Regions from separate parts of the Peribacillus sp. NJ4 genome, predicted to be linked through region 1. Evidence: riboswitches for the same ligand, from Rfam matches in the RefSeq annotation. Region 1 holds a riboswitch; the other holds the start of a gene.
The links. Region 1 has a riboswitch for S-adenosylmethionine ahead of QUF94_RS15655 (Na+/H+ antiporter NhaC family protein). Riboswitches for the same ligand answer to the same signal wherever they lie in the genome.
Positions count from the first base shown of each region.

Region 2: linked by a shared signal. The riboswitch ahead of QUF94_RS24575 (sugar ABC transporter substrate-binding protein) and the one ahead of QUF94_RS15655 (Na+/H+ antiporter NhaC family protein) in region 1 are both predicted to bind S-adenosylmethionine.

Region 1 covers NZ_JAUCFQ010000001.1:3,140,958-3,156,180, reverse strand. Annotated here, with positions in the region: gene QUF94_RS15710 (acyl-CoA dehydrogenase family protein) at 1-157, opposite strand, end outside; gene QUF94_RS15705 (transporter substrate-binding domain-containing protein) at 534-1,406, shown strand; gene QUF94_RS15700 (amino acid ABC transporter permease) at 1,594-2,301, shown strand; gene QUF94_RS15695 (amino acid ABC transporter permease) at 2,314-3,027, shown strand; gene QUF94_RS15690 (amino acid ABC transporter ATP-binding protein) at 3,048-3,803, shown strand; partial or broken gene QUF94_RS28835 (SF0329 family protein) at 4,094-4,641, shown strand; gene QUF94_RS15675 (LysR family transcriptional regulator) at 4,881-5,783, opposite strand; gene hutG (formimidoylglutamase) at 5,908-6,864, shown strand; gene QUF94_RS15665 (hypothetical protein) at 7,159-7,314, shown strand; gene QUF94_RS15660 (SOS response-associated peptidase) at 7,375-8,046, shown strand; SAM riboswitch class I at 8,382-8,490, shown strand; gene QUF94_RS15655 (Na+/H+ antiporter NhaC family protein) at 8,664-9,980, shown strand; gene QUF94_RS15650 (chromate transporter) at 10,181-10,723, opposite strand; gene QUF94_RS15645 (chromate transporter) at 10,810-11,439, opposite strand; gene QUF94_RS15640 (LysR family transcriptional regulator) at 11,694-12,572, shown strand; gene QUF94_RS15635 (hypothetical protein) at 12,668-12,823, shown strand; gene QUF94_RS15630 (alkyl/aryl-sulfatase) at 13,517-15,223, shown strand, end outside.
Region 2 covers NZ_JAUCFQ010000001.1:4,905,811-4,921,033, forward strand. Annotated here, with positions in the region: gene qoxA (cytochrome aa3 quinol oxidase subunit II) at 1-854, opposite strand, end outside; gene QUF94_RS24525 (hypothetical protein) at 1,940-2,254, opposite strand; gene QUF94_RS24530 (S1C family serine protease) at 2,523-3,758, opposite strand; gene QUF94_RS24535 (hypothetical protein) at 3,948-4,658, opposite strand; gene QUF94_RS24540 (hydrolase) at 4,854-5,210, shown strand; gene hmpA (NO-inducible flavohemoprotein) at 5,661-6,881, opposite strand; gene QUF94_RS24550 (ketoacyl-ACP synthase III) at 7,170-8,153, opposite strand; gene QUF94_RS24555 (winged helix-turn-helix transcriptional regulator) at 8,497-8,847, opposite strand; gene QUF94_RS24560 (nitroreductase family protein) at 8,972-9,595, shown strand; gene QUF94_RS24565 (ABC transporter permease) at 9,774-10,778, opposite strand; gene QUF94_RS24570 (sugar ABC transporter ATP-binding protein) at 10,780-12,282, opposite strand; gene QUF94_RS24575 (sugar ABC transporter substrate-binding protein) at 12,339-13,451, opposite strand; SAM riboswitch class I at 13,570-13,675, opposite strand; gene QUF94_RS24580 (GTPase domain-containing protein) at 13,773-15,223, opposite strand, start outside.

The sequences.
Region 1 (15,223 bases):
TTGTATATCCCATACGAATTAAATCTTGAATATGTTCTTTCGGAAAAAAGGCCAATTCATCAATTTGAGCAGAATTATTTTTGAATTTTGATTCTACTTCATATAATTTTTTCAGCCACACTTTTTGACTTTCCGTCTTAATGAATAGGTTAATCACACGGTTCCCTCCTTCTATTACCTTCTGTTTTTGTTTCAATTCCTATTAATCTTATTGGTTTAAATAATAATTAAGGTGTGTTTAGTTGTCAAGGAAATTAAGGATTTGCAGATAAACGATGCCTCCGGAAAGACTCTTGTATTTTCATATAACTACAACTCTTTTAATAAAACAGATGTGTGCAGTTGCTTGAAAATTTTAAATATACACATTGACTTTACAAAAGTATCCATCTATTATGTTTATAACCAAATGACTTACTTAACCTACCGAAATAGTTGGTATTGAGTAGTGAAGGTGATGTATGTATTTCCTTTGAATTTCAGGAAATACAAATGCAAGTAAAAAAACTTCGTAAAACGAAAGGGGATTCACTATGAAAAATAAAAAATTTCGCCATGTTTTAACTATCGGTTTAGCGTTGGTAACCATATTAGCGGGGTGTGGATCAGGTACATCAACGAGTAATGAAGCCGATGCAAATTCAGGTAGCACTTCAGGTGTCCGAAAGGTAAAAGTAGCATATGACCAAGCGTCAAAACCTATGTCTTGGCTGGATGAGAAGGGAAATCCAACTGGATATGATGTGGAAGTTATGAAATTGGTTGATGAATTACTACCGGCATACGAATTCGAATATATTGGCACATCAAGCGATGACCTGTTAGTAGGCATTGAACAAGGTAAATATCAAGTGGGGGTTAAAAATGCTTTCTGGACAGAGGAAAGGACTGAGAAGTTCATCTTTCCTAAAGAATTCCTTGGATTAAGCAGTGCGGGCCTTGTTTTAAAGGAAGAAAATTCAAAGATCAAAAATCTCAAGGACTTTGCTTCAGAGGGCTTCTCCTTAGCACCAATCGCAGCAAACAACGCTCAATACACGATCGTTGATGAGTATAATCAGGCGAATCCAGACAATAAGGTGAAATTGAAAGCCGGAGATGCATTCACTGTAGATGTAATTCAATGGGTAAATGAAGGCCGTGTCGACGGTGGAATAGCGATCGAGGGAGCTTTTAAGAAGCAAGTGGCCGACGATGGCCCCTATCATAATTTAGTGGATGATCTAGTTTACAATGAATTTGCAGTCATTAAAACCTGGCCATTATTCAACAAAAAAGAACAAAAATTCGCAGATGCTTATGATGAAGCGATTAAAAAAATTAAAGACGAAAAGAAGACGAATGAGTTAAGCAAAAAGTTTTATGGCCGGGATTTATTCGAAGTTTTGGGAACTGTAGAGAGATAACGAAGTCCTTAGCAAAACAAGCATTAAAATGTCAATCAAAAGGTTATGACTTGTCATTTTCTTAATATGGGTTTTCTTGGATAACTCTTGGTATTTTAAGAGATGGCAAGTTTCTAGGTACTGGCCTTCAATAGAATGATTGGATTTGAAAATTCGAATCTTCAATGAAAGCAGATGGAGGTGAAACATGGAAAAATACTTTGATTTAGCTTACATAGTAGAGTCGGTACCAATGTTAGTTCCTTTTCTAAAAGTAACATTAATCGTTACGGGTCTATCGGTCTTGTTCGGGACAATCATAGGTTTCATCTTAGCAGTCATGAAACTTGGAAATAGTAAAATCGCCAGGAAAATTGCCTATGGATATACAACGGTACTGAGATGTACGCCCTCTATAGTTCTGCTTTTTTTGACTTATTATGGTATCCCTGCAATTGCAGGGAATTTTGGTATAAATCTTAATGATATTGATAAAGCAGTATTTGTAGTCATAACCTTTTCGCTTCAATTTGCGGCTGCAATGTCAGAAGTGATCAGAACATCGCTTGAATCTATTGATAGAGGGCAATTTGAAGCGGCAGTAAGCGTTGGATTAAGCAATACGCAAGCTTACCGGAGAATTATTTTACCCCAGGCTTTCGTAGTCGCATTACCAAACTTCGGTAACAGCTTACTTGAATTAATGAAAGAAGGGTCTTTAGCATATACAATCGGCTTGATAGATATCATGGGGAAGGCAGAGCTTATAATCGCTGGGAACTATAACACACATGCATTAGAAATTTATCTTGCATTGGCGGTTATTTACTGGACATTGTCGATTGCCATTGAACAACTGTTCTTAAAATTGGAAAAGGCATTCAGTAAAGGAAAACAAGTGATAACAACTGCATAGAGGGGTGACAGAATGTCAGAAGGTCTGGATTATAGGTTTTTAGTGGAAACCTTTTTTGTAGCGTTATCGGGGGTGCCGACCGCATTATTCATTACAATTGTTGCTTTGATCATAGCCTTGCCATTAGGGTTTTTACTTGCTTTATCAAGAATAAATCAAATCCCGGTATTGAATCGCTTAGCACAGATATACGTTTCATTTGTCAGAGGAACGCCCGTCATTATCCAAATTTTCATTATATATAGCAGTGTGCCATTAATGCTGACTTCGATATTTGAAAAGTATGCTGTCGAAATGAATGTATACGATGTAAATCCGATATGGTACGCATTCATTGTTTTCTCGTTGAATACGACAGCTATTCTCACAGAGGTGTTTCGTTCGGCAATTAGCACAGTGAGCAAGGGGCAGCTTGAAGCTTCGTATGCTGTCGGATTAACAACTGTGCAAGCATTTAGAAGAATTATCATTCCACAGACATTGGTAGTTGCATTACCGAATATATGTACAGCAACAGTCAATCTGATTAAAGCGACATCATTAGGTTATGCTTTGTCATTGCAGGAAATCACTTTAAAAGCCAAGGTAGCTGCCAATGTTGGCTACAATTATGTTGAAGCATATATTGATATCTTTCTTGTTTACCTAATTTTATGTAGTTTGGTGGAATACTTGTTTAAAAGGTATGAAAAACGAGTAAGCAGGTTTAAAGTTGTGAGTATCTGAAATGAGGAGGTGTGGCCGAAATGCTAGAGATTAAAAATATTCATAAATCATTCGGTGAGAATGAGATTTTAAAAGGTGTGGATTTAAATATAGACAAGGGAGATGTGGTGGTAATTCTGGGTCCAAGTGGTTCAGGTAAGACAACTTTACTTCGATGCATTAACTTTCTTGAAAAAGCAGATCAAGGACATGCCGTTTTTGGAGATATTGATGTAAGTCTTAAAACGGCATCTAAAAAAGTGATTCATGGAATAAGGCAAAAGATAGCCTTTGTTTTTCAAAATTATAATCTTTTCACTAATAAAACCGCATTGGAAAATGTAACGGAAGGACTGGTTATTGGAAGGAAGATTGCGAAAGCAGAAGCATATGAGATTGGTAAAAAAGCATTGGATAAAGTAGGCTTGTCAGAAAAATATGATGCTTACCCTAGTGAACTCTCAGGCGGGCAGCAGCAAAGGGTGGGCATTGCGAGAGCGGTTGCTTTAAACCCTGACATTATTTTATTTGACGAACCAACTTCGGCATTGGACCCGGAATTGGTCGGTGAAGTACTGACGGTGATGAAGCAAATTGCCAAAGAAGGAACTACGATGTTAGTCGTCACGCATGAAATGTCTTTTGCAAAGGATGTTGCAAACAGAGTGATTTTTATGGATGCAGGTGTCATAGTGGAAGAGGGATCGCCTAAAGAAATTTTTGTGAACCCAAAAGAAGAAAGAACGAAGAGGTTCTTAAAAAGAGTCTTGCCGGAGGATTATATTTTTTATATTTAGGTTATGTTACGTTTGTTTTGAGGGATTCAGAATGTCGTTAAGAGAATTGATAGTAAAAATTCAAAAATTGAATTAAGCAAAAATACATCGGTTGAAAGAATTCTTTATCCATTTACTTGCATCATCATTTTCTGCAAGTGAACAAGCATTTCAAGAAGTGACCGAACGCAAAAATAAAGATGGCTAAACTTGTGTAGATTTTGACTCTTTAAACATATACCTCTACAGTTCATTAACAAGCAGAATAGAATAATGAAAGAAATATACTTTTGTGGAAATTGAAAACTGTAATGGAGAATAAAAACTTGCGTAATCAACCATGGAGTAAAGTAAAGAAAAAGTTAGAGAGTTTTATCTGTGACTCTCTAACAAATAGAGTTCAGTTTACTGTTACGAATTATCGAAAGGCTCACGACCGCTTAGGACGAGCTTTTATTACTGTTGATAAAAAGGAAATCCTAAATATGTGTACGATAACATCTGATAGAGAAATGTTCAGAAAAGAAAATGAAATAAGAAAAGCCAAAAGTATTGAATACGATGTCTATAATGGAAATCAGAACTATGAGGATAGGGATATAAGCACATCAAATGATTAAAGCAGAGGGGATTTTTGCACAGTATGACTTTTTTAATGCGGTTGAAGAATATTTTAATTTACCAATAGAAATTTCCTTAAAATCAGATGATATGATTATAAAGATTCTTTCTCTGTTAGATAGAAGAGTTGGGATGCATACGTTACAAGGGACTTAAAAAATCTATCCTGAATGAAAAGGAACTTATCCAGTATTTTTATAACTTGCGATGTGAAGCAGAGGGAATAAGAACTTCCTGAAAAGCGCTATGCTATAATGAATTTTTATTGAACAAGTATTTTACTTGGCGTGGAAGTGTGAGCGTTAGGACGTTATTTATTAGTGAGGAAAAACAATATGGATAGTGAAAACACATGAACCTCCTGCAAATATGAGTGGGAAACCTAGCTCATTGTCAGGAAGTCTAAAGTATTTTCTTTATATAAAGTAAATCACAATGAGCAATGGTGTCTTTTCCGTTAAATTAGAGAATCAGCATTTAGGCATCGTTCCTAACATCCCACTTAAAAAAGCTAAGTATTTCTTCTACTAACTTACATACTGCAGGAGACAGATATCGATCTTTCAAATAGGCCAGGTAAACAGTCCTTTCCAAAGATTTCGAATCTATTGCACGAATTGCAGTATTAAGTGTTGCAGCGGATTTTATATAGCTTTCCGGTAAAATTGTAACCCCAAGTCCTTCTTCCACCAAACTGCAAGCTGCTTCAAGCCTTTCTATTTCGTATAAGATATTGGGAATTGCATTTTCATCCTTAAATGCTTTTAAGATATCATCTCTTGTTTGAAATCCAGTTGTACTGATGATCAATTCTTTCTTTGCAAGGTCTTGGAAAGTGATGGACTCTTTTTTGTTTAACTCATCATCTTTATGGATCAAAAGCATGAATTTTTCATTATATAGGGGGGTGGACACGATTTCCTCGTTATTAATGGGCTGGTTCGTGATGGTGAAATGAACATTATACCGATTTAACGAATCGATAACTTTCTCTTCCCCTAATATTTCCCTGACTTTTATATGAATATTAGGATAATTGACTTTAAAGTTCCTGATTAACTTCGGGAACCAAAATTTGAATGATTCAATGGAACCTATTGATACTGTTCCACTTCCAACATCTTTCATTTCCTCAAGTTCCACTTGCATATTATTGAATTTTCTTAACAGGTCAACAGATCTCGTATAAAAAATCTCCCCTGCTTCCGTAAGCTCTAGCCCCCTTGTATTACGTTCCAAAAGCTGCAAACTAACTTCTTTTTCCAATTTCATTATGGCATTGCTTAAGGAAGGTTGAGATATATGTAGTATTTTAGCAGCTTGGGAGTAATTCTTTTCTTGGACAATGGTAGTGAAATAACGAAGTTGGCGTAAATCCATATATTCTCCTTTCTATAGCTTTAAACTATAGATATATTAAAATTTAGTATTGGTAATTATATATTATCTCATTTATAATTTTTAAAAAAGATATTTCGGAATTTTTAAAATAAAGGAGAAAATTATGTATATTAAACCGAATTTGGATTATTGGAATGGAAGGGTTGATTCCCATACTGACATGGACAGCTTTAGATATCACCAACGAGTGCGTTTGGCACCGATTTTGGAATTACCCATCTCTTCCGAAGCATCCAGAACCTTTGGAATGATTGGCTTCAAATGTGATGAAGGAGTCAAAAGGAATAAAGGCAGGATTGGTGCTGCAGAGGGTCCTGATCACATTAGGCAGTCCTTGGCAAAATTACCATGTCATTTATCTTCCCAAACCGAGCTGTTGGATGCTGGAAATGTAACGTGTGAAGGTCCAGAGATGGAGGCTGCCCAAACTCAACTGGGATCAGCTGTTTCCAAAATATTGGAGAGTAAAGCGATTCCTATCATACTTGGCGGAGGACATGAAACCTTTTATGGCCATTATCTTGGGATTAGAAAATACATTGGCCCAAAGGCTAGGTTAGGAATCATTAATATTGATGCTCACTTTGATATGAGGCCTTATGAAAAAGAAAGTTCATCAGGAACGATGTTTAAGCAGATTTTGGACGAGGATCAAAGTTGTGGATATTTATGTGTCGGAATTCAGAAACAGGGAAATACGAAGGCCCTGTTTGAAACTGCTGAGAGGAATAAGGTCGATTACATATTGGAAGAAGATTTGTCATTGAACGAAATGGATGAAACCAAGCAGCGGATAAATGAATTCGTTAAGAAAAATGACTTCATTATTCTTACATTATGTACGGACGTTATTGATTCAGCCTACGCACCTGGGGTAAGTGCACCCTCTCCGTTTGGACTTAATCCGAAATTGGTCCGTGCGATTATTAGGCATGTCGTATCAAATGAAAAGATCCTCTCCTTTGATATCTCGGAAGTGAATCCTTCGTTGGACGAAAATAATAAAACGGTTACATTGGCAGCACATTTAATAAATGAGGTTTTGCTGAATTTTAAATAATAAATGGACATGGATTATGGGTAACTCCCACGGAATAACAAGAGGCATTACTCATCGACCTTTTTGCTATCCCCATTATCATCACCGGTAAAAATTTGTTGAAGTGAAAAACCTGTTGACCAGACTGTCTGTGATCATTCATGGACAGTCTTTTTTATGTATATGTAAATAGCGGTGTACTCCTATATAGACTCATCATTAGTGGATTAACTACGACTCTACTAAAGGTCAATAATGATACTTGTGGGTTTTTGGTTTATAATAACAACCATCTAGCCTAATGAGGGGGATTCTATGAATGAATATAATGTAACGGTCAGGAATGGCAGTACCTTAATTTTGTCAGAAATCATTAAAGCTGAAGATGAGAGAGAAGTCCTGGGCACACTTTTGATTTCCAGCGAATTATTTAATCAACCATTTACCGACATCAGGATTTTAGAACGCTGATTTGTACCTGCCCGTCCCATTTGTTACACTGTAATAAATCCTAAAACGGTAGGCGATATTATGTGCGGACGTTTCACGCTTTTCACGGACATTGAAGAAATAAAAGAACGGTTTAATATTCAAGGACCTTTTGATGAAGAATACCAATTCAGCTACAATATTGCACCTTCCCACTCCGTGCTATCCGTCATTAATGACGGAGCAAGGAATCGACTTGGATACCTTCGGTGGGGACTCATTCCTTTCTGGGCAAAAGATGAAAAACTGGGCTACAAAATGATCAATGCCAGAGCGGAAACCATTGCTGAGAAGGCAAGCTTCAAGAATGCGTATAAGAAGAAACGATGCTTGATAATCGCTGATTCATTTTATGAGTGGAAGAAGGAACCCGGGCGAAAAATACCCATGCGAATAAAGCTTAAAAATCATGCGCCATTTGGAATGGCAGGTCTCTGGGAATCCTGGAAATCTCCAGAAGGAATCAACATCTATTCGTGCTCAGTTATAACAACCGTTCCTAATGAGCTAATGACCAGCATTCATGACCGCATGCCTGTCATCCTTAAACCTGAAGATGAAAAAGATTGGTTGAATCCATCCATTAATGATCCTGCCTTTCTACAGCAGTATTTAAAATCATTCGATTCTGAACAAATGGAAGCATTTGAGGTATCGACTGATGTGAACTCAACTAAAAATAATTCACCAAACCTAATACAACAAATTTGCTAAGAGGTCCTTAGACCTCTTTTTATTTTAGTTCCGTCCAGACAAATGACATTATTTGAGATTTCATCCAAATATCACAATTAACCCAAATACCTTATTTACTGTACATGTAAAAGTCCGTTTATAATATTAAGGTCCACATTTGAAATACTTTTAAACTAAACCTTGCGAAAATACATAAAATGCTGTACTCTTATATTTGCTTTTCAATAAGGCTTTCGATGTCACTTTCCGAAAGTGGACAGAGGTAAACTTGGAGCGGTTATAGCAAGTTACCAGCCTGCTTCTTTTCTCTTGGACACCGGTGCATTTGATAATATCATTATATAATTTAAATCTTCTTATCAAGAGAGACGGAGGGACTGGCCCGAAGATGTCTCGGCAGCAGACTTTAATAGGAGTGCTGTGCCAAATCCAGCAGGCTGATTTTTGCCTGAAAGATAAGGAGGGCGTTTTTTATAAATTAAAAGACCTCTTCTTGTTGTGTTTAATGGAAGAGGTCTTTTTTATGCTGAAAGTATTTTTAGCTATAGCTTCCATGAAGGTGTTATTTACGAAAAATGTTAGAAGAATAAGTGCTGTGACACATGTCATGGGAAAAATAAAAAGAGGTGTACATCATGAGTGCAAACAATAAAGGGAATCCGTGGGCATTAATCCCATTTGTCGTTTTTTTGATTTTATTTATAGGGTCCGGAATCATTACAAAAGATTTTTATTCTTTTCCGGTGATTGTAGCGATTTCAATTGCATCGGCTGCTGCATTGGCAATGAATCGGAAAGAGTCATTCAATCAAAAGGTTGAAATTTTCTGTAAAGGCGCCGGGGATGCCAATATTATGTTAATGGTTATCATTTTCCTTTTGGCAGGCGCTTTTGCCGAAGTTGCAAATGGCATGGGGGCAGTTGAATCTACGGTGAACCTTGCCTTAGCGGTTTTTCCGCAAAATCTATTAATGGTAGGGATTTTCATCATCGCTTGCTTTATCTCTCTATCCATGGGGACGAGCATGGGAACGATTGTAGCACTAGCACCTATTGGGGTGGGAATTAGCGAGCAAACCGATATTTCGCTTGCCTTTTCAATGGCGGCCGTTATTGGTGGTGCGATGTTTGGGGATAACCTTTCCTTCATTTCAGATACGACAATCGCTGCAGTTCGTACGCAGGGAACGAAAATGAAGGATAAGTTCAAAGTGAATTTTTTCATTGTTTTACCTGCGGCCATCATCACATGTGTCATCCTTGGAATTTTAACAATGGGTGAACAAGCGGCCATCACTCAACATTCTTATAATTGGGTGAAGATCCTTCCATATCTTTGTGTATTGATCACTGCATTGGCAGGTGTCAATGTGTTCCTGGTCCTATCCATCGGAATCGTATTTGCCGGAATTATCGGCTTGGCGGATGGAAGTTATCAACCGTTGGGTGTCATTCAAAAAATCGGAGAAGGGATGGCGGGAATGTATGAAATCTCTTTCCTGGCCATTTTAATCGCAGGCATGGTAGCTGTAATCAAGCATAATGGCGGTATCGATTACCTTCTCCACCTCGTGACCCGAAACAGCAAAACTAAAAAAGGGGCTGAATTCAGCATTGCCGGGCTTGTTGGTTTGACGAACCTTTCCACGGCAAATAACACGATATCAATTATCATTGCCGGGCCACTTGCGAAAAATATTGCTGAAAAGTATGGGATTGATCCGCGTAAATCGGCGAGCTTGCTTGATGTTTTTGCATGCTGCATTCAGGGGTTAATTCCATATGGGGCACAATTGCTTGTTGCAGCTGGGGTAGCACATATTTCTCCGATAAGCATCTTGCCGTATTCATATTACCCAATACTAATTGGCCTTTGTGGAGTCATAGCCATCTTGATTGGTTATCCGCGATTTCAGCCGGTAGATAATGAAACGAAGAAACGTACTTCTTAATAATGAGAATAAGCATGAAAATAAACCCTGAATCATTAGATTCAGGGTTTTACTTTGTAAGGTGTATTGAAACATTGGTGAAAAATAATTAAAAAGAGCGATGTCACCCTCGCTCTTCCATCAGTTTAAGTGTTATCAATGTTTAGGAATTCCGATTCATATTGATTAACCCAACGCATAATGGTTGTGTGAGCTAGTCGTTATGAATAGAGGACAACACCAACTAAACCAGAAAGAATAATGACATAGGCTGGGTGCCAGCGTAATTTCAATAGGGCAAATAACGATAATCCAAAAACGAGTAATAAGCTTATCGTATGCCATGAAAAGTTCAGGGCTATCAAATGATTGGAAAGTGCAAAGCTGATAGCTGCAAAGAGGATTAAACTAGTGACAATGGGTCTTAATCCATAAAACATCGATTGAATAACTGGATAATGATTCAATTTGCTGAAGAAGGTGGCTATAACGGTTACGAGTATAATGGCAGGAAGCAAGATTCCGAGAACGGATGATATGGCTCCTGCTAATCCAGCAGTCGAATAGCCTACGAGAATGGCACTATTGGTGGTGATAGGCCCGGGAGACATGCCGGAAATAGCGATTACATCGGTAAATTGTTGCGTCGTCATCCACCCATGCTGTAAGACTTCCGATTCTATTACCGGAATCATGGCGTATCCGCCTCCAAACGATACAAAGCCGATAATAAAGAAGGTGCTAAACAACTCCCACAATTCCATTATTATACATCACACACTTTCTTGAAAATTAGTTAGACCGTTTATTCCTAGATCCTTCAGAAAATAACTTTGATCTTTCATGGAACCTATATGCCAGCACCCATGAAGTATTCGAAATCATTTTCTTCTATTTTCTTTTCTTTTCGGTCCATCTTGACATCGAAACCTAATTTCCTCTTAATAGAGATGGTCACAATACCTGTTATAGCTCCTGCTAATATAGCCAAAACAGGGTGAACGAAGAAAAGGACTGGGATTCCAACTATCAAAATACAGAAAGTTGATTTGTCAACAATAGCCGTTTTTCCTATCTTGATAGCCGCATATGCGATGATGGCCACTATGGAAGCTCTAATCGATATGAAAGCGGATTCTATCTTCGGATTATCGTGAATGAAAAAATACAAAATGCCGAGGAGTAGAACAATTAAACATGTAGGTAATGAAACACCAATCATGGCTGCCATTGCGCCCTTCATTCCGGCAATTCGATGGCCGATAAAGGTGGCGGAGTTAATGGCGACAGCTCCCGGTACGGATTGAGATAAAGCAAAAACATCCGTAACTTCTTCGCTTGACAGCCATTTTCTCTTCTCCACTACTTCTTTTTCGATTAAGGGGATCATCGCAAACCCGCCTCCGAATGTCATAGGTGCCATTTTAAAAAAGGTCCAAAATAATTGGAACAGTGTTTTCCATTGTCCTTTCATTGACATCCTCACTTCCTTTGCTGCTCTGTTTAATTCTTATCATTAACATATCAAAGAAAAAGGACTGGGTAAATTGCAACAAAATCATCGGGTATAACAAAACGTTATACCCAGAAGCTTTATCCGTTTTATATAGAATTTCACCAAAGAATGAATAGGCCCACCTAATCAGGGGAAATAGCGTCGTTTTCCCATTTCACCATTTAGCTATATGATGCTATCATTTTATTAAACCATTTAAAGACAAGGAGGTCGGTTTCTTGAAAATAGAAAATCTAAGAATGTTTTGTTTAGTGGTGGATGAAGGAAGTATAAGCCAGGCAGCGAGGTTAAGCTTCTTATCTCAACCTGCGGCAACAAGACAGATTCATCAATTGGAAAATTTTTATAACACTTTGTTATTCGACCGTGAGGAAGGGAGGTTGAGAGTGACGGAAGCAGGAAAGTTGTTATACCCTTTTGCAAAAGCTATTGTAAATGACTTTAACCATTCAAAAGTAGTGATTCAGCAATCAACTGGCGAGTACAATGCTAACCTCATAGTAGGTGCATCCTTGACAATCGGCGAGTATTTGTTGCCGAGCTTGCTTGGGAAATTCAAAAAACAACAGCCTGAAATAAAAGTGACATTAACGATAAAAAATACCCCCCGGGTTCTGGAGGATTTATCAAACGATGTCATTGATTTGGCCTTGGTGGAAGGACTTGTGGAAAACACCGATTTTATTGTAGACAAGTTCGCCGAAGACGAATTGATATTGGTTTGTCCATTTGACCACCCATGGAAAGACAGAAAAGAAATCCAGCTAGAGGAATTGGGAAATGAAAGGATGATATGGCGTGAATCCATATCAGGGACACGACTTATCGTAGAAAACATGTTAAGGGAGCATGGGGTTTTAGAAAAAATAGAAAGCTACATGGAGATTGGTAGTACTCAAGCGATAAAAAGTGCGGTTGAGGCTGGACTTGGGATCAGCATTTTGCCAAGGTTGACGGTTTCCAGGGAATTGGAACAAGGTTTTTTGCGGGAAGTGGGTATTTCCAGAATAGATATAACAAGAAATCTGTGGCTGGTCAGGAAAAACAAGCGTTTTAATAAAATAGGGGTGTCAAATTTTGTAGAATTTCTTCGATAGTGAATGAATTACGTCACCTCTCATCGTTTGGTTACATTTTAAGTGAAAATTTTGGTAGGTGACAAAGTGTTCAAATAATTTTTGAAAACAGTTTATTGGCAGCGTTTTCATGGTTTTGGTTAACGATGTGGCTGGGACTATGGATGCCAGGTTACGTTACTAGAATTGCAGAGATGAAATTGGGATATAGCGTATTGAAAACAGGCATGGTCTTGGCTTCCATTACGATTTTCATGCCCCTACCTGGATAACCATCGCTCAAAGCATGGCAAAAGGCTGTGCCTATACTTTTTTAATGACTAGCCAAAGCGCATCGTTTATGAATATAGCAGGGAGGCCTTTTATCACTGGTGTGCTTGACAATCGCATACGAAAACGTATCACTTGGTTTTGTGTATTCCTTCTTTTTTGCCGCGGGCTTTCTTCTAATTTTTAGAATTGAGTTCTCAATCTTCGTTAAACCAGCTTAAAGGTTCAAATTAGTAGATGCAAAAGCAAAGTCTTCTACAATATAAAAAGTTAGAGGTTTTTACATTGGATAAAGGTTCTTCTCAATAGAGAGGGGCCTTTTTGCATTTGGATATACAGCTTACGCACCTTTATATGAAATGTATAACAAAATGGGGCATTACATATTTTCTATAGAAAAAACTATCTCATAATGTCTTTATGTTCAAAATATACCGGAAATTAAGTATGCATGTATGCTTTTTAGCTTCCGAGCCATAGCTAAAAAGCGAATTGTATTAATGGATACAAGTGGATTTTATATAAATAAAATTGAAGTTACTATGAAAAATAGTAAATTTACTTAATGACAAATCAATTATAAAATAAAGTTATATTATTCTAAATATTTAAATAAATAGAAGAATTATCGTTTCAATATAAGGAAGAAATTACAACTTTGATATCTAAAAACTCAAAAGGGAAAGGGGTATGGAATGTCTAAAAAATCTTTTATTAAAGGAATTGTTTCCGTTCCATTTGTTTTTGTTTTACTAGTAGGACCTTCTGTTACAAATGCTGCGCCCGATATGCCAATGCCCGCAACACATTCAACAATTTCAGCAAATAAGGCTGTTTATAAACAGTTGGATTTTACAGATAAGGAAGATTTCGAAAATGCACATAAGGGATTTATTGCACCTTTAAATATGAATCCAATTAAAAATTCAAAAGGTAACGTAGTATGGGATAGCAATCGATATTCATTCATCAAAGAAGATCAGCCGGCAAGTTATACTGTAAACCCTAGCTTGTGGAGACAGGCTCAATTACAAAATATAACGGGCTTATTTAAAGTTGTAGATGGAGTTTATCAAGTTCGGGGACAGGATTTATCAGTGCTTACCATAGTTGAAGGAAGAACAGGATTAATCGTTTTGGATACACTTTCTACAATTGAAACAGCCAATGCAGCCATGGAACTGTATTTTGAACATCGACCCAAAAAATCAGTAAGTGCAATAGTTATTAGTCATAGTCACGCGGATCACTTTGGTGGTATAAAAGGCATTGCTCAATACGCTGAAAATCCAGCAAAGGTGCCCATTATTGTCCCAGAAGGATTTAACGAAGAAGCGCTAAGTGAGAACATTCTTTTAGGTAATATAATGTCTCGGCGTGTAGGCTATATGTTCGGAAATCTTTTACCTGCAAATGAAAAAGGATTTGTAACTTCTGGTATTGGCCCGGGATTAAGTAACGGAACTTTTAGCTATTTACCTCCAACAATTGAAGTAAAGGATGATATTCAAACGGTGGAAATAGACGGAATAACATTTAAATTTTTATTGACGCCGGATTCAGAAGCTCCATCTGAGATGCATTACTATATCAATGATTACAAAACTTTGGTGGTAGCCGAAAACACCGGACACACGTTACATAATATTTATACATTAAGGGGAGCTAAAACCAGAGATACCTTAAAATGGGTAAAGGCACTTGATGAAACAGTTGATCTGTTTGGAAATGAAGATATAGATGCTATGGTTACCGCCCATACATGGCCTATATGGGGGAAAGGCCGTGTTCTGGAACAGTTGGAAAGTCAACGTGATTTGTACAAATATATTCATGACCAAACCATAAAATTAGCTAATTTAGGTCTCACACCAGATGAAATCGCGGAAAAGTTAAAGCTTCCTGAAAAGTTGGATAAAGTCTGGGCCAATCGGGGGTATTACGGAACATTGGAACACAACGTAAAAGCGGTGTACAACTTTTATTTAGGATATTTCAACGGTAATCCATCCGACTTGGATCCATTACCACAAGTGGAATCGGGAGCTAAATATATAGAATATATGGGTGGGGAAAAGAAGGTCATCAAGCGGGCAAAACTTGATTATAAAAAAGGGGAATATCGCTGGGTTGCTCAAGTCTTAAAGCATGTAGTCATGGCCAATCCCAAAAATACAGAAGCAAAAAATTTACTGGCTAAAGCTTATGAGCAATTAGGATACTCGGCTGAATCTTCTGTGTGGCGTAATTTCTATCTTACCGGCGCAGATGAGTTAAGGAATGGTGTGGCAGACTCGAAGGGAAGTGGCGGAATGATGAATCTCGATACGCTGCTCAATATGCCAATGGATGATTTCCTGAAATTCTTATCCATTAAATTAAACGGAACAAAAGCGGAAAAT
Region 2 (15,223 bases), 1.8 Mb from region 1:
GATCCGTGGTTACCATGACCAGCATGTTCCCCTTCAGGAGCTGGAGAAAACTCTAAGTGAGTTCCAGTGTAAGTGGATTGTCCCACATGACCAGGTTCTAATAATTCATTGAATTTTTTCTCAGTAATCGGTTCAGCAGTAGCTTTAATTTCATCTACCCATTTATCGTATTCTTTTGCAGACAGTACATTAACGTTAAACGTTTGCTGAGCAAAACCTGAACCACTGAAGTTTGAATTTCGACCCATATACTCTCCTGGTACATCAGCTGCTAAGTGCAACGTATTAACCATGTTCGACATCGCGTATTTTTGTCCTCCAAGTTGTGGAATCCAGAAACTCGAGATTGGACCATATGAATAAAGTTTAAATTCAATTGGTCGGTTAGTCGGTAAAAACAGATAGTTAACTGTTTCGATATCTTCTTCCGGATAACTAAAATGCCACTTCCAGTTGGAAGATGAAGCGTAAATAATTAAAGGTTCTTGATCTCCGTATCCTTTAGGTGTTGCCTCAACTTCATTTGTTGTTTTAACAGTAACAACGGATAGGAAAGCGACGATTAAAATTGGGATCGCTACCCAAATTATTTCAAGAACCTTACTTCCTTCAATATGAGGTGGTTCATAATCATCACGCTGTTTGGAAGCACGATATTTCATTATCATGAAGATATACAGTACCATAACGACAAGGACGACAAAGGCCATTGTCCATATCGAAATCATAATAACATCTGCTTGTGTTGCAGCTACTGGCCCTTTAGGGTCCAAGACCATTAATGGGTTATCGCAACCGGTTAGCACAGTGGCAATTGTAAAAAGTATAGTTAATAGAGCCCATTTTATTTTCATAGTACTACCCCTTTCTTACATAATAAAATTCCTATTGGTAATTATTCGGACAAAGTGTTACCATGTTCACAAATCCCGACATACCAATATTAATCCCAAGTGTAAAAAAAGACAATATAAAGTGACATCTGTCACATAAAGTTCATTAAAGAGCAGTAAGAAGATGGTAAATGAACTGAAATGTTCGAAAATCTTCAGCAAATGAAATATAATAAATGTTTAATAACTTACCTACAGAAACTTCACTTATCAGTACAGGATTGCAGATAGAACTGATCCACTTTCCGTTTAATATTACTCTAATATAATGAAATAAAATTTTCACATTATATTCACCTCGTTTATTGCCTCAAGACTTATAAAGATTATGAATTATATTACCTATCCTGTTAATTAGGTATCTATCTTTGGAAAACATGATTTAAAGCGGATTTTTTTCACTCGGCCATGGAAGTTTTTAAATGGTAGCCGCATTGTACACGATCTTGCATCCATGCTTCAATACCCTAATGATCCAACACAGGTAAATATTATATATATATAAGGAAACAACGAGCGTGAAATGTAATTGGGTTCTTTCTCCTCGCAATACTTATTTTATTGCCCTGTCAGTATTCCTAAACAGCCGTTTAGCAGTAGTCGTGGGGTGAAGTAATTCAGGGATCAATCAACCTGTTGCAACTGTTCAAGTTTATCAGTCAGAGGACAGGCCAAAAACCATTTTTTAAAAAGTACATTTGGTGTTCAATCAATTCCACCTTTTGGAAACCCTTTACTCAATACCCCCATATTGATACGTGCTTCCCTTTTGTATCTTCAGGTAAAAACACATAAAAAAATCCACGAAAAAAGGACTTTTTAAAAGTGTCCTTTTCTCGTGGATATAGTTTAAAATTGAAGGTGAGAACTTCCTGGCGTGCAGGCAGTTTGGTTTGGATGTACAAGCAACACACGGAATGAAAGCGCATTCAATACTTGGGGTTAAATTGGCTAAGATTCTGCAAGCCAACGAACAACTCGTTTTGTTCATCCATACAAGTGAATCTGATGATAGAAAGCCAGTGTATTACGCTATATTCCTCGTTTTAGTTACTGAATTCTGTACTTCTTTTTGTTTGAGTTTTAGCCTTTGATTTCATTTTTATGATTTTAGTCGTTTCCGATTCAATTCTTTGGCCTTTATGTGTATTCATTACCATTTCTTCTGTCAGGACAAAAAATATACCAACTAGAAAAATGGCAGCTGCGCTTAGTGTGATGGCGATTCCAACAGCGGTAAATATATAATCCTTATTGTAATCGCTTACAAAAAAACTTAAAGCAAAAATAATAATTCCGATTACGCAACCTGTGCCCGATACCCATTTCACTGCATCCAACATCTTCTGATTAGCTTCCATAATTTCATCCCCTTTCTTTCTATTTTATGACATTTCACAAATTTGTCAAATCTTTTCTATTTTTTAACATATCTATAATGTAAACCTTGACAAATAGAAGACGCCGCTATTCACTTTTAGGTATTCGAGACTATATGAAAAATCTGATAAACAGTATAAATACACTATCATTTTTTCCGATATCAACACTTTCAATACTATTAAAAACTTTTTAACTACATTTTCAAATAAAAGACCCCTGATGATCAATCAGAGGCCTTCCTTCTATCTATGAGTTTTGCAAGGTTATCGTTACCGTTTTCTCTTCAGTCCCCCGATAGACTTTAACCTTTACTTTATCGCCGATTTTCTTATCTGTGTATAAAATTTTCCTTAATTCTTCTGTCGTTTTAATTTTCGTTCCATCAATCTCCACAATGATATCCTGCTGCTTAAGCCCTCCATTCGCCGCTGACGACCCCGCTTCTATACTCGTAACCATGACACCCGACTTTGCAGCTTCAGGAACATTTTGAAGATAATACTGTGGCAGTTCTTCTATGCTGGCCAAGCTTACTCCTAAATACGGTCGCGTGATTTTTCCGTTTTCAATCAGTTCCGTAACAATCGGAATCACATCATTACTTGGTATGGCAAACCCTAAGCCTTCCACACCGCTTTCGGAAATCTTCAAGCTGTTTATGCCGATCACTTCCCCAGCGGTGTTGATCAATGCGCCGCCGCTATTGCCAGGGTTGATCGCTGCATCTGTTTGAAGGACATCAAGTTCCCACTCCCCCTCCGATGTATCGACTGAAATGGAGCGTCCGGTAGCACTGACGATCCCTTGTGTAACGGAACGTGAAAAATCAAGTCCAAGAGGGTTACCGATCGCCAATACTTCTTCACCTGGACGCATGCTATCAGAATTCCCGAATTTAATTCCCTCAGGTGCTTTCGAGGCATCAATTGTCAAAACCGCTAGGTCCGTCAATGCATCAGCCCCGACAACCACTGCCGTTGCCTTTTTCCCATCATACAATGAAATTTCGACTTCCTTAGCTCCTTCAATAACGTGATTGTTCGTGATGATATAGGCCTTCCCATTAGCTTTTTTATAAATGACCCCTGAACCAGTGCCGCTCTCAACCGTTTCGCTCCCCGTGCTTTGCTGCTGGTATGGGTACCGGTTTTGAATCTCCTGTAAATTCACGACCCCTACTATCGATTTGGATGCTGATTCAACCATCTCTGCCCTATCATTAGAATCCGTACTAGTCGATAACTTTTCTGCCGTGACACTCCCATCCTTTTCACCGCTTTCCGTTTGCTCTACACCTGCCGTTTGACTTGACTCATTCACTGAACTTTTCCCTTGATCTATAAAGTCCCCGCCAAATAAAAATACAGTTGATGTAACCATAGAAGCAACCGTTCCGGAAACAAGGCCAGTTAGCCATATAGACTTGCCCTTTTTCCGTTCTGTCTTCACTCTGACTTGCTCATCGCCATTATTATTCTCCATCATTATCCCTCCTATGATTGTCCTTTACTTGGCTCAATCATAAACAGTAAATATTAAAAAATTCTTAAGAAATAAAGAATAAGGCCACCTTTTCACAAAAAAATTATCGAATCCAGCTATATGATATTTTGCAGTCCGACAAAATAAAAAGGCCTCCACAGGGGACCCTTTCAATTCGACATTATAGCCTTACATGACTTCATACACTTCTTTTGTCTTCTTATTCACACCATACCAGCCCCAAGTAGCTTTGTGGCCATTTTTCTGACTGCCTGCATCCACTTCGAACACTTGAAAAATGTAATCTCCCTTTTCGGCATCATGATCATATTCGATTTGCAAATGTGGAAAGTTTTTCATGTCCACGTAATCCTTCACTAGCTTCTCCGCCTGAGATTTACTTAAGGGACTAGCCGAATCCTTACTCCCTTCTTTGCTTTTTACCGATTCTACTTTTCCTTTTGAATCCGTTGCCGCCTTATCATCTACTTTGGATCCAATGGTCCCGTCCTCACTTGCTTCCTCCACCGGTTCCACTTCGTCATTTCCCTCTACTGTTTCTAACGTGGCGGAGTCTGATACCGGGTGCATTTCCACCGCCTTTAAAACCATTAGTTTCCCTTCCCGATATTTTGCTTTATATGCGGTTGCTTCTTTAAAATCTCTTTTTGCCGAATCAAAATCCTGTTCGTCGTATTTCTTCATTCCACTCGCCAGAAAACCTGAAAGATCCATTAACTCTCTTGCTTCCGGTGTTTCTGCTTCTTTATAAGCTAATTCAAATGCCTCGTGGGCTTCTAAATAATTTTCCTCATTCAACTGACTTTTCCCTAAATCCATATTGGAATCATAATTCCTTGTTACGCAGCCTGAAGCAATCAACACCATAAAAATAACCATGATTGACCTCTTCACAATATCACTCCTCAAAGTTACTCTTCCATATCATTCTATAAATCCATCTTAAACCATTTGATATGAAATTCGATACCTCTATTTCCTATCATTTTCATTAAGGAAATGTTTACTTTTATGATTAACTTTTTACAAATAGTGGTACAGAATAGATAAACGCTTGAAAGGATGATGAGCAGAATGATGCAGGAAAAACAGACCTATCATGTTGATTTGGTCAGCGGCGATGTACTCGGACAAAAACTTGAAGAGAACCCGAGCTTCACTGTACACGCAACTGATGAGGAACTTGCAGAATTGAAACAATGCTTGGAGGAACACCGGACTGATGACCTGGAGGCATATGCCCGTTCACATGTGCCATACCTTCTCTATCATCATGACCGGGCAAATGATAAATACGATGCAGCCATGAAAAAGCTTTATGCCCTCATTTATAAATTTGGCGATGAAACGGCGCGAAACCATATTGAAGAAATCGGCATATTGAAAGACAACAAATTCGAGGGAAATGAAGAAGTGCAAAAGTTCAAATAGAAAATGAACAGAACCTAAAATTCAAAGGTACCAAGGCCTTTGAAGGGGCAGATATCGCTTGGATTATTGGTTTAGTTGTTCCAGCTGTTATTTATTACTTCCCTATGAGAAAAAAGTTGAATATAGCTGAAAATGCAATAAACAAACAAGAGATCGGTTCCATAGAGAAAACAGACGCTTCCGAGAAATATGTTAAGTAAAGGTGCAGTTTTTTTAAATGAAAATTACATGCTGTTTTAGAGTACTTGTAAGGAAAAAACATAAATCTATTGTACAAGAAAGAAAGCATTTCAAACAAGCACTAGAAGAACATATCAAGGTAAAATTAAAAGGCATGAGCCCGGTAGATTTCCGGGTTCATGCCCTCAAGGCTGCCTAAGTAAATAAAGTGTCTAACTTTTTGGGTTCACTTCAATGAAAGATCCTTTTTTATCCACAAATATAGTTTACTTATTTTTCTCCTAAAATAGCGAGTGGACTAAATACTTCATAATGAATACGGTCTTTCGATACACTCCATTTATTTAGGGCCTCATTGATTGCTTCCATAAAAGGAATAGGTCCGCAGAAATAAAAATTAGCTTCTTTTGATGGAACGATAGATTGCAGGAAGTCTAAACCAACGTATCCTTCTTTATCAAAATGCCCAGAGGTTCGATCGGCTTCTGTTGGTGCACCATAGACTACAAATGATTTTATATGTTGATGTTCATTCACTATTTGTGGCAGATGATCTTTAAAAGCATGTGTTTGACTATTGCTTGTTGCATGGATGAACGTAACCTGACGTTGTGGTTGCTTTTCTATAATGGTATTTAACATGCTAAGCAAAGGTGTAATGCCAATACCGCCACTAATTAGAACAACGGGTAAATCGGTGTTATCCAGTTCGAAGTCACCTGCTGGAGCAGAAAATTGCAGCGTATCTCCAACTTGCAGCTGTCTATGTAAATAGTTAGATACAATTCCAGATGGAGCATCTCCATGGGCATCTTCACGTTTAACACTAATTCGGTAGTAATCCTTTCCAGGTGAATCCGAAAGACTGTAATGGCGTATGTGCGTATATTTCTCGCCAGGAATTTTAGCCTTAAGTGTTAGGTATTGCCCAGCATGGTAGGAGGCAATGGGTTTTCCGTCTGTAGGCTTTAGATAAAAGGAGGTTACCACATCACTTTCTTTTATCTTTTTATCGATATTGAAGCTTCGATATCCTTCCCATCCACCAGGCTGATGTTCTGTTTCCTCATAAAGGTTTTTTTCAATATCAATAAAGGCATCTGCAATATAGCCATAGGCCTTTCCCCATGCCTCTATGATTTCATCTGTGGCTGCGTCACCCAACACATCTTTAACTGCTTGAAGCAACGTTTCACCTACAACCGGATACTGTTCAGGCTTGACCCCTATGGCACGATGTTTCTCAGTAACTCTTTTAATTACAGGTTTTATCGCTTCAAGGTTCGTAATATGTTCACCTGCAGCATAGACAGCATATCCCAAGGCCTCTTGTTGAATTCCTCTTTTTTGGTTCGTTTGGTTAAAAAGGTTATACAAATCAGGAGCTTTTGAAAATAGTAATTCATAAAATCTCTTTCCTATTGGTTTACTATGTTCCTTGAGAACAGGTGCTGTTGACTGAACGATTTCTATGGTCTTAGCATCAAGCATGTTAAAATTTCCTCCTCAAATTTCAGGGATATATACTGTAAATAGCATTCCCACTAAGTATTGGAGTAAACATGATATTTTGGCCCTGTTCACTTATCACTAACAAACCCAAACTTCTTACTAAAGGCGGGCTTCCGCCCATTTGGAGATTTTGAACTCCCTTAAGATAATTCAAAGACACCATACCTATTAGTATGGTGTCTTTTGTTATTTTAGTATCCTTGATAACTTAAACTGACCCTTTATATCAATAAGAACAAAGCTGCTGATCAGTAGTAGAAAAAAGTGTTATAGGGTCCAATTGATAAGCAATCCTGCTTGTGCTAACCCACCACCGAAACCATATAATAAAATCTTCTCACCATTATTGAGCTTCCCTTCTCTTATTCCTATATCTAAAGCTAATGGTATTGTTGCTGAAGAAGTATTTCCATACTCCACTAAGCTATATAAAGTACGCTCAATTGGAAAGCCACTTCTATCACATATTGACTCAATCATTCTTAAATTTGCACTATGCGGAACAAACCAATCAACATCATTCAATTGAAATTCAGTATTTTTCATCACTGTTTGCATTCCTTTTGGAACAGTAGTAACAGCCCATTTATAAACTTCACGTCCATTTTGTACAAGGTTACCACTATTATTCAAGTCTTCACCATTTATACGTGTCGATAGGTTTGTACTATATAAATTTTTTCCGCCTTCTCCTTCCGAATATAAATGTGAAGAAATGAAACTTGGTTGTTGTTCATCATATTCTACAAGAACTGCTCCTCCACCATCTCCAAATAAAATACAAGTGGCTCGATCTTCATAGTCCATAATTTTAGATAAAGTATCAGCTCCAATAACAAGAACTTTCTTGTTTAAACCAGATGTTACTAATCCATTAGCTACATGCAACCCATAAGTAAATCCTGCACAAGCAGCGTTTAAATCAATAGCTCCAGTATTCTTAATACCTAGCTTTGCTTGGACTAAAGAAGCTACACTTGGCGTGTTGAAATCAGGTGTAAAGGTACAGACAATAATCATATCAACATCTTCGACAGATTTATCATACCGTTCCATTAAATCCTTTACAGCTTTATAACTTATATCACTAGTAAACTCTTCTTCATGTGCAATTCTTCGCTCTTTAATACCAGTACGTTTAACAATCCATTCATCATTGGTTTCAACCATCTTTTCTAAGTCCTTATTCGTTAACCTTTTTTCTGGAACATAAGAACCTATCGCAGTAATACGTGCTTTGGATTTGAACATAAAATAACCACCTCGTGTTTATGAATTGCATCATTTTTATAACTGATATTAATACCTGGTACTAATTATAAAGTAAAAAAAATCTTATGCAACTACCTGTTCCTTTAAAACCATAAGAAAAAGAGCTCGGCAAAACAACTACTTTAAAGTAAAGCACCTGTTAGTTTAATACAATCTCTAGAGAGACTGCCAAAAAGTTCATCTTCAAGACATTTCCTCTAATAACGTATTTCTTACAAATATACTAAAGCTTGAATAAATCCTGCTTCCCATCACTGATCTTGTCAAAAGAAAAGCCATACTCCTAGTTGAAGTAAGGCAACACACATCATGCAGTTCTTACTTATTTATGATGACGACAGATTTGTTCTTGTCTTTCGAGGTTTTGTTCGACTGCATATGTATTGCCCCATTCACACATTGTATTTAATACAGGTACAAAGGATTGACCTAACTCAGTTAAACTGTATTCTACCTTTGGTGGTACTACTTTATATACTTCTCTTCGGACAAGCCCATCTCTTTCCAACTGCTTTAATTGGTCGGTTAAGACTTTCTGGGTAATGGCCGGTATTAGAATATAAAACTCTTTCGTCCTCATTGGTTTTTGACTCAGAAAGAAGAGGATTAAGCATTTCCACTTTCCTCCTACAGTATTCATGAAAATATTTATTCCAGTATTTAGACTCTTCATTACTCATTCCCCCTGAATAGGCACATAAAGGTGGCTATGCCACTTTATTGTGCGTTATTTTCTACCACATCATGGTCCATTATACTCTGATTATGAAGCAAATATAACATTGGGAGTGAACACGATGAGTGTAAGAGAGATTATAGAAAAAAGACGTTCAGTAAGGCAGTATGATCCCCATTATAAAATTAGTCCAGAAACGTTGGCGACATTTATTGAAGGAGCCAGTAAATCGCCTAACGGAAACAATATTCAAGCAACACGATACCTGGTTATAGATGAACCATATTTAAAGAATTTGTTACTGCCCATTGCTTTTAATCAGCAACAGGTAATTGAAGCATCAGTACTGATTGTTATACTAGGTGATTATCAAGCATTTGAAAAAGAAAATATCATAATGATACATGAGGATGAGTTTCAAAAAGGTTATTTTGACGCATCAGTAAGAGATTATCTAACAAACGCGGCAATCAATTATTATCTAAATAAGTCAAAAGAAGATTTAAAGGTTGAATTAATAAGAGACGCAAGCCTGGCGTCAATGTCGTTAGTTTTATTAGCGAACGAGGCAGGTCTTGAAACCATTACAATGTCCGGGTATGATTCCGAACAATTAAAGTCAGCCTTAAAAATTTCTGATAGGTATTTAGATGTTATGCTTATTGCCATGGGGAAAGGAATTAAAGAAGGTCACAAAACAGTAAGACACGATGTTAACAAAGTCATTTATAAAAACAAAATATAGTGAGTGTAATTACTTTTTTAAAATTTGGATATTGGAAATTAGTGTGGAAAGAGGGCTAAAAAGACCCCTCTTCCCCTATCTTCTTATTCTTTCGTTAAAACTCACCACGAGTTTACCAGTCTCTTATATCATCTACATGCAACTTATCATATAGTCATATTAACGTGACGGATTCACTTTAGTGTTTTTGTTTGTAATAGGTTACCGCGAGCGCAAGGGCCAGCACTGTTCCTTTGACGATATCCATCGCATAATACGGAACTGACATCATGATCAGCCCATTTTGAAGGATTCCGATCAGGACTGCACCGACGAAGGTTCCAAAGGCATTCGGTTTTCCCGCTCCTAAAACGGAGGAACCAATGAAGGCTGCTGCAACGGCATCCATTAAATAAGGGGACCCTGAATTGATTTCCGATGTCATGACCCTTGAAGCAAGGACAATCCCCCCAATTGCAGCTAATAGAGCCGAAAGCAGATAGGCAAGAACTTTGTATTTATTAACCGATATCCCGGAAAGTCTTGCCGCTTCCTTATTTCCGCCAATAATGTACATATAACGACCATGCTTCGTATAAGTCAAAAAGATATGGGTCGCTATCACAATGGTTGCCATGATCAGGATTATCCATGGTACCTGGCCAATTTTGGCGAAAAGCGGGCTGATAAGACCTGTTGCGAAGGTCCCATCGGGCATGACCATATTTTGCGAAACCGTGGCCCCTTTTGTATAGGTAAGGGCAATTCCCTGGATAATGAACATGGTGGCCAATGTCATCAGCATGTCGGGAATTCTCAATTTAACGATCATGAACGAATTTAAAGCCCCTACGACAAGTGAGGCACCGATCGCAGCTAATATGGCGATAAATGTATCCTGCGAAAACCAGACAAACATTGATATGACGATGGCATTGGCCAATGATGCGACGGAACCGACGGAAAGGTCGAAGCCATCCACCGTAAGGGATATCGTAATGCCGATCGCAATGATGGTCACGATTGAAATGGAACGCAGGATGTTGATCAGATTAGTAGTTTGAATGAAAGATGGATTGGACACGGCAAAAATTCCAATCAGAATGATAATCGTCAATATTGTGCCGTATTTATAGAAAAAGTCGAATAGTTCCACCTTTTTCTTTGCTTTCGCTGTCTGTGTAACAGGAATGGGTACGCTCATCCTATTTTCCTCCTGTTGAATAGAATAGTAGTTCTTCTTCATTCGTTTTGTTCGTTTCGAATTCGATGACAGTGCTCCCGTCATATAACACATATGTCCGGTTGGTAATGCCAATGATTTCGGAAAGCTCGGATGAGGCATAAATGATCGCTTTTCCATTCCTCGCAAGCTTTGCAATCAATTCGAAAATATCCTTCTTGGCTCCAACATCGACCCCTTTCGTCGGTTCATCGAATATGTATACATCCGCATCGGCAATAAGCCATTTTCCAATGGCAACCTTTTGCTGGTTACCGCCTGAAAGGTTTTCGACCTTCACTTCCCCGGAAGGAGTTTTAATTCCGATACTGGCGATCATTTCTTTCGCCTTTTCCTTTTCCGCCTTACGATCCACGAAACCGAATGTTCTGCAGAATTTGCCGATACTGGCTGCAGTCAAGTTCGCCGCGACCGATTCCTGAACAAGGATCCCTTCTTTCCTGCGTTCCTCAGGTACAAGTGCCATGCCGCTTTTTACTGCATGGTGCGGTGATTTCAAAGAAAGCTTTCGGCCATTCAGGATGACCTCACCCGCTGTGATCGAAGTATGACCGAAAAGGGTTTTACACAGCTCCGTTTTCCCAGCCCCGACCAACCCTGCCAAGCCGATTATCTCTCCTGCTTTAATATGGAGACTAACATTTTTAACTTTCTCTGCATCTGACAATCCCTTCACTTCAAGAATAACGTCGCCAATCGAAGAATTCACTTCAGGGAACTGTTCCTCCATGGTTTTCCCGAGCATATTCTCTACCACTTCGTTACGGGTGATGTCTTCCATTTTTCGACAAGTGACACGCTCCCCATTCCTCATGACCGTAATTTCCTCACATATTTCAAAAATCTCGGGCAGACGATGTGAAATGAAAATGATTCCCACGCCTTTTTGCTTCAATTCATTTACAATTCGAAAAAGCTCTGTCGTCTCCGTATGACTTAACGGAGCAGTTGGTTCGTCGAGAATTAGGAATTTGCATTCTGTCGAAACGGCTCTTGCTATCAGGACCATCTGTTTTTCAGCCAAGGTAAGGTCTCTTACCAGCTTTTTCGAAGGGACACGAATTTTCATATCTTCAAGAATACAAGAAGCTTTATTGTGCAGCTCTTTCCATTGGACCATCTGTTTTTTTCCCATGTTTTGGACCATATCATTCAACATCACATTTTCCCCAACGGTTAAATAAGGGATGAGGGCCGTATCCACTTCCTGATAAACAATTTGAATGCCTTGTTCCTGCGCCTCTTTTGGTGAGCGGATATCCTGCTTCACCCCATCAATGACTATGTCACCTGAATAATGAACATGGGCTCCCGATAAAACTTTCATTAACGTCGATTTCCCTGCTCCATTAGCACCGACCAATGCGTGGGCTTTCCCTGATTGTACAGAAAAATCAACTTCACTAAGCGCCTTCACCCCCGGAAATTCAATCGAGATTTTCTTCATTTCTAGTTGCGTGCCCATGTCCATTCCCCCTTATTGAACAGACACTCCCTTCACTGGAAAGAGAGTGTCCCCTTTTACTTTTTGTAATGATCTTTCAAAACTTTCATCCAATCTTCTTCAAATTCCGCTGATACACCCCATCCTTCGACAATACCAGACAGATTTGCCATATTTACCGCTTCTTTTGAAGCCTGGATTTCCTTTTGTGAAATAAGTGAAGCCTCTAAGTCATAGGTTTGCGGCGTTTCTTCTCCCGCTAATTTTTTCGCCAATATCCTCATATTCACTGCACCGATCAACTTGGGATCGACTGCTGCCGTGTAGGACCATGAGCTGCCAGCTGATTGAATTTCCTGAAGGTCTGCATTCGACACATCAATTCCGTATATCTTCACTTCATCGCGTCCCGCTTCTTTAATTGCCCGGGCGGCACCGATAGCGAAGGCATCCCATGTTGCGAAAATGGCATCCAATTTACCTTTAGGGTATTTATTCAGCATTGCGGCTACAGCATTTTGTGTTTGAACCGAAGTATCTGCAGACGCCACTCCGAATCTTTCGACTTCTTTAATTCCAGGGTTTTCTTTTAATTTTTCCTGATAAACTGCATTTCTTCTCACCATTGGAGGGAAACCATCCACCCAAAGATACGCAATTGCCGCTTCACCTTTCTGTTCTTCTATCAGTTTATCAAGAGCCAGTGTTGCCAACGCTTCATCATCCTGTGATGTTAATGTTACGCCTTCTATTTTAGTTAGATCGCTTATTGAATCGAATGTAACAACGCTTTTGCCTGCATCAACCAACTTTTGAACGTCATTCACTGTTGCTGCATCATCACCATGGGAGATGATATAGCCGTCATAATCTTCCTGCAAAGCCTGTGCGATCGCATCATGAAATTTAGCCGTATCACCATTGGCTGTATATGTATCCACTTGAAACCCCAGTGCTTCTCCTTCTTCCTTCGCTCCTGCTAAGTATTGGGCCGTATGATCATCACCGCCAATTTTACGGATCACTTTGATTTTGGCTCCTTCCCCATTAGCAAATCTTTCCGGGACATTTTCAAATGATACTTTTTCTTCTTTCTTCGATTCTGTGGAACTCTGCCCAGTAGAGCAACCCGTTAAAAGCAAAGCCGAAGCCATGGCTGAAATGAATATCCCTTTAATAGACCTTCTCATCTTGTTCCCCTCCATATTTTCTTATTAGTCTTATCAGTTAAGTTGGTGTAAATCCCAAAATAAAAACCTCTCTATTAATATAGAGAGGTTTAATCAGCTGTTTTGCAGACTTATCCCTCTCTTATCTGTCAAAACATTTCTGTTTTGCAGGATTTAGCACCAATTCCTAATGGAACGGTTGCTGGGCATCTTAGGGCCAGTCCCTCCGCCACTCTTGATAAGAGAATATATTGTGTTACGTTTTTCGTAATTATCACTTTATAGGGATATAGTCGTAAAGTCAATAGTTTTTCGAATATTTAAAATGTTCCCCGTTATTTTTCATTTTCTTTGCAGCTGGGCTAGACGCTTTTTCTCGATTTTTTCAAGTCTCTCCAACTGACGTAATTTCACTTCGAACAAAGTGATCGGGTCACGGTAAACTTCCGGATTTTCTTTCATATGCTCCAATGCAGCCTGGTAGTCTTTGATTTCTGTCTGCGTTTGCTCTATCGTTTTTTGAAGTAAGGCAAAGGAACTGCGATAGAAAAGTGAGATGTCCCGATCCAAAGATTTTTCAAACAATCCAAATTGGGTAAGGAAACGTTCCGTGATCATTTCGGCAACATCCAGGTAATCTTCACTTTCCAGGTATTTCTTATAACGATTATACATATTGGCTTTATTTTGCGGTATCGCCCCAAACAGCTTCCCTGCTCCTTTAAGCAGCAATTGCGATGGAGTTCTGCGCAAAAGGATATTAACGTTTTCGATGCGGATACTGCTTGTCATCCGGTCGGCATCACGGCGCCAGTCATCCAATACCCTAAAGTCGCCTGCCAGCGTGATCCGTTCTTCTTTGTATAATTCATTGAAACCGGCACTCATTTCATCCATAAACTGCTGGCTTTGTGAGAACTCCATTTGGGAACTGGCAATCCAATCCTGAAGAGAACGGTAATATTGAGGCATGATCTTGTCAGAAATGAACGCTTGAATCCGCTCATTCATTTCCTGGTTTAACTGTACATGGACCTGACTGAAATCACTGCTTTCCGTTAACGATTTAGAGCAATCCCTCAGCAATTCAGGAATTTTAGAAGAAAGCTGACTTTTCACTTCATCCTTAAGCGAACGATAAGACCTTATGATATTTTCACTTTTTTCTTTTTCCAAATCCGCCAGTTGATTGACCGCACCATTCAGTTTGACCTCCATCTGTTCATTCCAAGAGATGGAATGCTCGCATTTCCGTTCATTGGCTGCCCGCTTTTCTAACAGATAAGATAAAGTTTTACGAATGAACGCTAGGATTTTTTCAGATCTTCTTTCTTTCCAATTATCATCTTGATAATTCGATTGAAGGAATGCTGAAAGGTCCTTCAACTGCTGCTTGCTGTCATAAAGTTTGGAGAAAGCGAATACTTTTGCATTCGGGAAATATGCATTCACTTTATCCCATGTTTCGTCTTCCATCCGGACTGCGACTTGATCACTATATATCGTATCCATTTTATTCAATAAGAAATGGATAGGCAGTTTCGGAGCCATCATTTGAATTTCCAATAATAGATCCCGTTCACTGCCGGTGAAAGGCGCCCTGGCATCAAGAACGAACATCAGGCCATCACTGCCATGTAAATAGCCTTGGAAATCGGATTCCACGCTTTTCTCCCCATTGAACCCCGGTGTATCCAATAATCGCAGACCATTATTTCTAAGGTAGTCACTGATAATCGTCACATCGACAATAGTCCCGCGCTGACGGCGTGTTTCATCCAATTCAGCCAGCT